One region of the Mesorhizobium sp. WSM4848 genome, then DNA from elsewhere that is predicted to be linked to it. Evidence: riboswitches for the same ligand, from Rfam matches in the RefSeq annotation. Region 1 holds a riboswitch; each other region holds the start of a gene.
The links. Region 1 has a riboswitch for cobalamin ahead of AC0L16_RS03775 (CbtB domain-containing protein). Riboswitches for the same ligand answer to the same signal wherever they lie in the genome.

Region 1 (3,269 bases):
TGCCCTGGCCGACCTCGTTGGAAACCACGAACCACGGCCCGCGCGGCCGCGACAGCACATCCGCCAGCCCTCGGCATTCGGCCTCAATGTCGCGTTCGGCCAGCATATGGTTGGACAGCCACAGCGTCAGGCAGTCGATCAGGACGGGTCGGCCGTCAGGCAGCGCCCCGATCGCGCCGACGAGATCGAGCGGCGCGTCGACGGTCGTCCAGCCGTCGCCGCGCCGCGACCGATGCAGCGCGATGCGTTCGCGCATCTCGTCGTCATAGGCTTGCGCCGTGGCGATATAGGCCCACGGCGCCGGGCAGGCCGTCACCAGGCTTTCGGCATGCGCGCTCTTGCCCGAGCGTGCACCGCCGATGACCAGGGTCAGCTTGCTGCCTGGAGCAGCGCGATCAGGCAAGGTTTTCGCGCAGGCCGGTTGCGGCGCCGGTCAAGCGGCCGCGCACCAAGCCGACGAGAGCGCCGAGCACCAGCCAGAACACTAGATTGGTCAGCGTCACCGCCACCACGAACTGGTGGTGCAGGCCTTCCGGGATCGGCGATTCGAAACTGTCGGGCGGCGGCGCGCCGACAATATGCGGCGCCACGATCAACACCACGGCAAGAAGTGCCAGTGGCAGCGATTTGCGAAAGGCGAGCAGCCCGAGACCGGTCGCGGTCGCCACCACCGTCGCCGTCCACCAGATCTGGCGCTGGGCGAGATCGGCCGTCGGCATCGCCGGCAGTTCGGGCGGCAGGCCAAGGTTCGGAGCCAGCGTGAACACGGCGAAGCCGGCAAAGCCCCAGAACACGCCCTGTCGCCAATTGCCGATGCCGCCGGCGAACTCCGAAACGGCGACCAGGATCAGCGCAAAGCCAATGCCGGTGACGACGTTGGCAACGACGTTGAAGGCGAAGCGCTCGAAACCGTCGGCCGGCGTCCAGCCTTCCTCTTCGGCGGTGGCTGCTTCAGCCGGCACGGCGCTGCTCATGGCATTGCTGCCTGGCGCGGCCGGGGCCAAACCATGGTCATGCGTGTGGCCACCGCCGGCCTGTTCGTAGACTTCCGCCTTGAGGATGAGCGGCACCGTGGCGTAGGCCTGCATGCAGGCGAGAACGACGCCGGCCACAAGCCCTGCGATCGCCGCGATGAACACGACGTTGCGAAACAGTGTCATGGTGTCAGCCCCTCGTCAGTGGCAGGGAAAGCCCATCGAATGGCGATAGTCGTGGGCGGCATTGTGGACCGCATCGATATGCGAGAAGCCGACAAATCCCATGACGAAAACGCCGAGAAATGCAGCAAGCGCCAACTGCACGAAGCGCGACTGCGAGGAGACGGAAGCGCCGAGCGAGACGGAAGCGGTATTCATGTCTTGTCCTTTCGCCCTCCACCCGAGGGCATAGAAGTCAGTTCTCCTGTCGCCGGCAGGTCTCCTGGCTCGCGGATCAGCGCCCTTCCCCACCTTCCCGAAGAAGCTCTTCAGTGGCATATGGAGAGGACTACCGCACACAGTTGCGGGGGCAGCCACGGCATCGGGCAAATTTTTGCCCTCACCGCATTCCCTCTTGGCTCCAAAACGGAACCGACGACTGGTGCGACTATAGGCAGAATCGCCGCGCCCGGCAAACCAAATTCCGCCAGCTACCAGCGCGAATGCGGCGTCTCAACGGGATTTGGCTCTGTCTTCTTTTGTCCGGGGCAACCATGATAATCGTCTTGCAGCACTGAATCAGAATTGCGAGACCATGACCATTCATACGCCGGCTGTTCAGGACCGATCCAGGCGCATCATCGCCATCGACGTCGCCCGCGGCATCGCTTTGCTTGCCATGGCGAGCTACCATTTCACCTGGGATCTCGAATTCTTCGGCTACACCGATCCCGGCCTGACTGCCTTTGGCTGGTGGAAATTCTACGCGCGCTGCATCGCTTCGACCTTCCTGTTCCTGGTCGGTGTCAGCCTGTTCCTCGCCCATGGCAAACAAATCCGCTGGAACGGTTTTTGGAAACGCTTCGCCATGGTCGCCGGGGCTGCGCTCGCCATATCGGCCGCCACAAGGTTTTTCACGCCCGACAGCTTCATCTTCTTCGGCATCCTGCACGAGATCGCGGTCGCCAGCCTGCTCGGCCTGGCGTTTCTGCGGCTGCCGGCGCTGCTGACGCTGGTTGTCGCAGCTTTCGTCATCACCGCGCCGCTCTATCTCAGGTCCGAGATCTTCGATCATCCGGCCCTGTGGTGGGTTGGCCTGTCGGCAACCAACCCGCGCTCCAACGATTATGTCCCGCTGTTTCCATGGTTCGGTGCCGTGCTTGTCGGCATCGCAGCGGCAAAGCTCGCCTTCGCCTCCGGCGTGCTGACGCGGCTGGCGGGCCTGACGCCCGGCCGCTGGACCAATCCGCTGGTCTTTATCGGCCGGCACAGCCTCGCCTTCTATCTGATCCACCAGCCGGTGCTGATCGGCTCGGTCTGGCTGTTTTCGCAAGTCATGCCGGCAGCGGTCGAGACCAAGCCGGTCGCCTTCCTGAAAGAGTGCCAGGCCTCATGCGAGCAATCGCGCGACACGGAGTTCTGCACCAGCTATTGTGTGTGCATGCTCGATACGCTCGAGGGCGAAGCCACGCTTGATCGGCTCTACCGCAATGACCAGGCTGCGGAATGGAAGGCGCATCTCGATGAGCTCGCCGGCGCCTGCACTGCCAAAGCCGACAGCACTTTGATGGAGGGAGGAGCACAATGACCGACCATCAGCAGAAACCGGGCCAACAGAAACCGGGACAGCAAAAACCGGGGTTTATACCGTGGCCGCCGCTGATCTATGTCGCGGCCATCGCCGTCAGCATCGCGCTTGGCTTGCTTTATCCGCTGCCATGGATCGGCGGCCTTTTGGGCGACATCCTGTTCGCGGCCGGCTGGGTGGCATTGTTCGGCGTCGTCGCACTCTGGTTCACGGCGATCCGCACCATGATCCGGGCAAAGACGACGCTCCACCCGAACGCCGTGCCGGACCATCTGGTGACGACGGGCCCATTCGCCGTCAGCCGCAATCCGATCTATCTGGCCAACACGCTGCTGATGATCGGTATCGCCCTTATCTCGGGGAACGTATGGTTCCTGCCGCTGGCGATCATCGCCGCCTTCGCAACGCAAAAAATGGCGATCGAGGGCGAGGAAAAAGTTCTGGCAACGAAATTCGGCAAGAAATACCGGGATTACGCGAAAAAGGTGCGGCGCTGGATTTGAGGCGTACGTGAGCACCGGAAGCGCAGAAATCCACGCTAGCTG
Region 2 (3,269 bases), on a different contig from region 1:
ACCGCAAAGATTGATGAAAAAAGAATCGAGCGCGCCGTCCTTGAGCTTTTCGATCTCCGACCGAAAGGCATCATCAAGGCGCTTGATCTCTTACGGCCGATTTACCGCAAGACCGCGACATACGGACACTTCGGCCGCGAAGAGCCGGAGTTCACCTGGGAAAAGACGGACAGAGCTGACGACCTGTTGCGTGAGGCAGGACCGGCAGCTGCGTGATGCACGGGTATTGGATACGTCGGCATAGGGCGACCCATTCCACACTCGCCAAAACAGGCCGGCCCCGGCGTGGCAAGAAGCCGGCTCGGGTTTTTGGCGGAGATTTTGATGTCGGATTATGACGTGCTTTGCATCGGCAATGCCATTGTCGACATCATCGCCCAGTGCGACGAGGAATTTCTCGAGACCAACGGCATCATCAAGGGCGCGATGAACCTCATCGACACACAACGCGCCGAACTGCTCTACAGCCGCATGGGCCCGGCGATCGAGGCCTCTGGCGGCAGCGCCGGCAACACGGCAGCGGGCGTCGCTAGCTTCGGCGGTCGCGCCGCCTTCTTCGGCAAGGTCTCGAACGACACGCTCGGCGAAATTTACGCCCACGACATCCATGCGCAGGGCGTCGCCTTCGACACCAGGCCGCTCAAGGGCAACCCGCCGACGGCGCGCTCGATGATCTTCGTCACTCCCGACGGCGAGCGCTCGATGAACACCTATCTCGGCGCCTGCGTCGAGCTCGGGCCGGAGGATGTCGAGGCCGACAAGGCCTCTGGCGCCAAGGTCACCTATTTCGAAGGCTATCTGTGGGACCCGCCGCGCGCCAAGGAAGCGATCCGGCAGACGGCGAAGCTGGCGCACGCGGCAGGCCGCGAAGTCTCCATGACATTGTCGGATTCGTTCTGCGTCGACCGCTACCGCGACGAATTCCTCGACCTGATGCGTTCGGGCATGGTCGACATCGTCTTTGCCAACAGCCACGAGATCAAGTCGCTCTACCAGACATCGTCATTCGACGAGGCGCTGGCGCAGATCCGCAAGGATTGCCGCATCGCCGCCGTGACCCGCTCTGAAAAAGGTTCGATAATCGTGCGCGGCGGCGAAACGGTGGTGATCAAGGCGACCGCAATCAAGGAACTGGTCGACACGACAGGCGCCGGCGATCTCTATGCCGCCGGCTTCCTGCATGGCTACACGCAAGGCCGCGACCTGCAGACCTGCGGCGACCTTGGCTCACTGGCGGCCGGATTGGTGATCCAGCAGATCGGCCCCAGGCCGCGGCAGAATTTGCGCCGCGAGGCTGAGCAGGCGGGATTGTTGTAGGGCGGTGTTTCAGCGAGGTGCTGCCAGCGCCCTTTGTGAGGCTGTCCAGACAAGCGCGTACACATTGAAATGTCGCGTGCCCGTCCGTGAAGGATGGCGGTTTTCTCCAAATTTCAATTTTGCAGGCTCAGGAACGTTGTCGCACTTCGGCCAGTACTGCCGCCGATCATGATGGCCAAAACGTGTTTTTGACGAAGTCGTTTTTGAGCCGGGATCGTGTCACCGGCAGATTGCCCGAGCGGCGAGGCACAATCCCGGAGAGTGGCGCAAATGGCTCAGCTCTACCCGCGACCTGCGACTTGGGAACACGCCGCAGGTGAACGGTTCACATAAACACATAAACATTTCTTTATACCGCATTGACCACAAAGCGGGCTGCTGCGATTGTCCGCGTGTCGTGGTTCTCCGCAAGGCGTTGCCGTAGCGGAGCTAAGAGGGAAGCCGGTGCAATGCCGGCGCTGCCCCCGCAACTGTAAGCGGCGAGCCAAACCCATCAATGTCACTGGGGCGAACTGCCCCGGGAAGACGGGGCAGAGGCTGTGACCCGCGAGCCAGGAGACCTGCCACGGTAAACAACGTCCACGGGCGGGGTGTCTGGTGGCCGCGGCAGCTCGGCGTTTATGCCGGCCTGCTAGCGCCTTCCTTGTCCCCGCCGCAACCATCGGGGTATGGAATGAATGTCTCCCAGCAAGTTCCCATAGCAACGCTTGGCATGCCGCGTATCGGTCGCCGGCGAGAACTGAAATTCGCGCTCGAAAGCTACTGGTCCGGAAAATCTTCTGCTGCCAACCTTCTGTCGACGGCGAAGGCACTCCGTGCCGCCAGCTGGAGCGAGCAGCACGACCGCGGCGTGTCGAAAATCCCGTCGAACGATTTCTCACTTTATGACCATGTGCTCGACACCGCAGCAATGGTCGGCGCCGTGCCATCCCGTTACGGCTGGACGGGCGGCGAGGTCCCGCTCGACATCTATTTCGCGATGGCGCGCGGGACGCAAGGCGATACTGCGGGTTGCGTTCACGCCAGTCACGGGCATGCAGTTCAGGGCCAGCGCGTAACCGCGATGGAAATGACCAAATGGTTCGACACGAACTACCACTACATCGTGCCGGAGCTGGGCGACGATCAGACATTCGCCCTCTCGTCGACGAAACCAGTCGATCACTTTCTGGAGGCAAAAGAGCTCGGCATCCATACACGCCCGGTCATCCTTGGACCGGTCACCTTCCTCAAGCTGGCGAAGTCTCCCGACCAGTGTTTCAATCCCATTGCGCTCCTGCCGCGGCTGCTGCCCGTCTACGAGCAACTCCTGCGGAGGCTGGAGCTCTCGGGGGCCGACTGGGTGCAGATTGATGAGCCGGCGCTTGTGCTCGACCTTAGCCCGAACGAACGAGCTGCCTTCGAATTCACCTACGGCCAGCTGTCGAAAGCCGCGCCCAAGTTGAAAATTATGCTGGCTACCTATTTCGGGCCGCTGGGAGACAATCTCGAGACCGCGCTTTCGCTGGGCCTGGCGGGCCTGCATCTCGACCTCGTGCGCGCTCCCGAGCAGTTGGAGACGGTTGGTCAGCTCGCACCGAAGGATCTGGTGCTCTCACTTGGCCTGATCGACGGCCGCAACGTCTTGCGCGCGAACCTGACTGCCATTCTCGACCGCATAAAGCCGGTCGTTGCCGGTTGGCCGCTGGACCGCGTCGAAATTGCGCCTTCCTGCTCGATGCTTCATGTGCCGATGGACCTGCGGATGGAGACCGCGCTTGATGTAGACGTCCGTTCGTGGCTGGCATTCGCCGCCCAGAAGACTGAAGAGCTGCTCGTGCTGGCCCAAGCCTTGTCCGAAGGCAGGGAGGCCGTAGCAGGCGCGCTGAAGGCTTCTGAAGAGGCGGCCGCCGCGCGCGCAATGTCGACAAAGGTCCATGATCCGCTCGTCCACGGGCGCGTTAGCAGCATTG
Region 3 (3,269 bases), on a different contig from region 1:
TGCAGTTCCGAATAGGGGCCGGGCTCATAGGCCGGCGACAGGATGCCGAAGGCGTTTTCCTCAACGATGCGACGGTCCTGATCGTTGGTTTCGGTCCAGACATGGGTAAGCTCGGCGAGGTCGTAGTCGACGCCTTCGACCGCGTCCTTATGGACAAGCCATTTGGTGGTGACGGCCGTTTCCGTGGCGCTGATCGGCAGCACGCGGAAGGTGACGGCATGATCGCCGAGGATGTGGTTCCAGGTCGTCGGATAGTGATAGAGCAGCAGCGAGCCGATACGGTCGGTCGAAACGCTGTCGGAAAGGTCCTTCTTCACCGCGCGTCTGCCCGTCATCGTATAGCTGACGGCGTCGCGCAGCAGCGGCGCGCGGGTGGCGCGATACTGCCCGGCCGGATCGATGCGGAATTTGCTCGGCAAGCCCGCCGCCTCGCATTTCGCCCAGTGGGCGAGCATCTCCGGATCGCTGTCGGCGCCCTGCACGCCGGTGACGGTCGGCGCTTCCGGGAATGTCTTGCAGAGTTCCGGATGGTTGCCGGCGCAATGGTAGCACTCGCGGTTATTCTCCCAGACGAGCTTCCAGTTGCCCTTCTCGACGATGGTCGATTCGAAGGCGATTTTTGCCTCGCGCAGCCGGTGCGGCAGGAGGTAAGGCTCGATCATGGCGCGCATCGGCGCGAAGTCCGCCGGCTCGTTGGCCAGGCAGATGAAGATGTAGCCGCCAACGCTTTCGCAAGCCACCGGCTTCAGGCCGAACTGGCTCTTGTCGAAGCCGTCCGCCATATGGCGAGCAAACAAGAGCCGGCCGTCCAGCTCGTAGGTCCACTGGTGGTAGGGGCAGACCAGCTTCGCCGCAGTGCCCTTGTCGGCATTGCAGACACGGCTGCCGCGATGGCGGCAGGAATTGTGGAAGGCATTGATCTTGCCTTGCTGGTCGCGGGCCAGCACGAGCGGGTAGTCGCCGATCTGGGCGGTGATGTAGCTGCCAGGTTTCGGCAACTCGCAATCGTGGCCGATGAACAGCCAGTCGCTATACCAGATCAGCTCCATGTCGAGCTTGAAGAAATCTGGATCGGTGTAGAAGGGCTGCTCGAGCGAATAGCCTTGCCTGCGGCCGTGCAAGAGCCTCAGCATGTCGTTGCGCGCGTCCATGTCCTGTCCTCGTGTAAAGGACTGAACTGGTGGTGATGGAGGGAGGACCGCTTGCACGCCGGCGACATGCATCATCCACCTCTTGACCGCCCACCGCGATCAGTCGAGTCTAGAAATCTCGGGCTGGTTTCCGGGCTCTGGAGTGTCCTTGCGGACTCATCGCGACACCTTCCCAGGCTTGTGGCCCAGTGGTCTCCCGTTGCGACTTGAACTCCACCACCGTTGCGGGGGCAGCGCCGGGTTCTGACCGGCTTCCCAATTCTCCGCTTCGTCGTCACCAAGCGGCACCTGAGATGGCGTGATCTAATCATGACGGCCGGCTGACTGCCGGCATGAAAGCGACATCGTATTCATGCGGCGCGACACGGCCGGCGAAACCTGCAGGTTTATATCTGCAGGGCTGAAACCCCACTTTGTCGGAGGCCATTGTCGGCTGCCGTGACATCGAATCCGACCCGCGGCAGAGATCAGGAAGGTTAACAGTTTACAAAAGTGACTATTAGTCGCTTCTAAAATCGAACCGAACGGTTCGTTTCTGTTGACAATGCGTGCAGCACGCTGTGAACGCAGGTCCGCCAATCCGTCAAATCATGAACGGCTAACTTGCCATAAATCGTTGAAAAGAAAACAGAAAATCATTGAAGTAAATGTCTCTGGTACAATTTCAAGGTGTAGATTCTTGGTCCACACGGAACAACTTCGTGATTGGAATCCGCCGAATGGCCTTCCCACATCGGGGCTGTCCGAACGACGCGCATCCTCCCAAGACACGCCGCTAGACGGACGGAAGACTAAGATACTGGAGTACTAAAATGAAAAAGATTGCTCTTGCTGCCGTCGCCGTTCTGGCCACCGGCAGCGCCTTTGCCGGCAGCGACCATTATGGGTCCAACGCCGCCAACCAGCCGACTGCTGCGGTTGACAGCTCCTACACGGCCTCTGTCCAGACGCCGGCTCACGCTGAAAAGCAGCCCGTTCTCCAGGGCTCCGACCGCAACCTTTTCGGCAACAATTAACAGCCGATCCCAACAGCAAAGTGGCGGTCCGCCGCTCGGGCTTTGAGGAACTCAGGAGTACTAGAAATGAAGAAGATCATTCTTGCCACCGCCGCCATTGTGGCCATCTCCGGCAGCGCTTTTGCCGGTAGTGACAACTTTGGATCGAATGGCGCCAACCAGCCGGCCGCTGCGGTCGATAGCAACTCGTACACGGCTTCGATTCGGAATTCGGCTTCGGCGCAGAATCCGGTTCCGGCTGACGAGAAACCCGTCAACGGCAGCGACCGTAACCTGTTCGGCAACAACTAACAGTTCGTTCCAACGGCAGCCGCGGCATTTTCCCGCCGCGCTGGTGCTACGGTACGCAATAACGGCTCGCCGGTCTACACGCGCTGAACTCGTCGGGCGACGTACAGAAGTCCGCCCCGCAGGGCAGCGACCGGAACGCACAAGAGCGGCGGGCTTTTGCCCGCCGCTCTCGTTTGTGGGTCACCAAACATCCATCAGTTCGGCTGCCGCTCTCAGGCTGCCTTTGCTTCCGCTTTGTGGAGCGTGAATGAATGTCCGTCGGCATCGAAAATATGCAGGTCGCCGGCATCGGCATTCAACCGCAGCGCAGCGCCGCGCTTGACCTCCACGTTGCCTGGCAGCTTGGTCACCAGCGGCAGGTCGGCGCGGCCGATGTCGACATAGACGAGCTGGACCTCGCCGAGCTGCTCGACATAATCCACCGTTCCCTCGAAAAGATAATCCGCGCCGGTGGCGATCATCAGATCCTCCGGCCGCACGCCGAAGCTCACCGAAGCGCCCGTCGCCGAGGCCGGCGTGGCGATCGGCACCGTCGCCTTGCGGCCTCCGACATGGCTGACGATGGTCGGGTTGCCTGATTTGTCGATCGTCGCCGGCAGGATGTTCATGGCCGGCGAGCCGATGAATTGCGCGACGAACAGATTGCCGGGTTTCTTGTAGAGCTCCATCGGCGTGCCGACCTGCTCGATATGGCCCTCCTTGAGCACCACGATGCGGTCGGCCAGCGTCATCGCCTCGACCTGGTCGTGGGTGACGTAAATCATCGTTGTAGCAGGCATCGACTCCTTGAGCTTGGCGATCTCGATGCGGG

Region 2: linked by a shared signal. The riboswitch ahead of metE (5-methyltetrahydropteroyltriglutamate--homocysteine S-methyltransferase) and the one ahead of AC0L16_RS03775 (CbtB domain-containing protein) in region 1 are both predicted to bind cobalamin.
Region 3: linked by a shared signal. The riboswitch ahead of AC0L16_RS12380 (aromatic ring-hydroxylating oxygenase subunit alpha) and the one ahead of AC0L16_RS03775 (CbtB domain-containing protein) in region 1 are both predicted to bind cobalamin.

The regions. Positions count from the first base shown of each region.
Region 1 is NZ_JBVVPX010000002.1:289,141-292,409, reverse strand. It holds gene cobU (bifunctional adenosylcobinamide kinase/adenosylcobinamide-phosphate guanylyltransferase) at 1-373, opposite strand, end outside; gene AC0L16_RS03780 (CbtA family protein) at 396-1,160, opposite strand; gene AC0L16_RS03775 (CbtB domain-containing protein) at 1,176-1,355, opposite strand; cobalamin riboswitch at 1,393-1,588, opposite strand; gene AC0L16_RS03770 (acetyltransferase domain-containing protein) at 1,732-2,724, shown strand; gene AC0L16_RS03765 (methyltransferase family protein) at 2,721-3,227, shown strand.
Region 2 is NZ_JBVVPX010000037.1:54,734-58,002, forward strand. It holds gene metK (methionine adenosyltransferase) at 1-216, shown strand, start outside; gene AC0L16_RS27245 (adenosine kinase) at 325-1,317, shown strand; cobalamin riboswitch at 1,699-1,899, shown strand; partial or broken gene metE (5-methyltetrahydropteroyltriglutamate--homocysteine S-methyltransferase) at 2,015-3,269, shown strand, end outside.
Region 3 is NZ_JBVVPX010000010.1:117,648-120,916, forward strand. It holds gene AC0L16_RS12380 (aromatic ring-hydroxylating oxygenase subunit alpha) at 1-1,151, opposite strand, end outside; cobalamin riboswitch at 1,256-1,458, opposite strand; gene AC0L16_RS12385 (DUF680 domain-containing protein) at 1,964-2,167, shown strand; gene AC0L16_RS12390 (DUF680 domain-containing protein) at 2,234-2,458, shown strand; gene AC0L16_RS12395 (ABC transporter ATP-binding protein) at 2,671-3,269, opposite strand, start outside.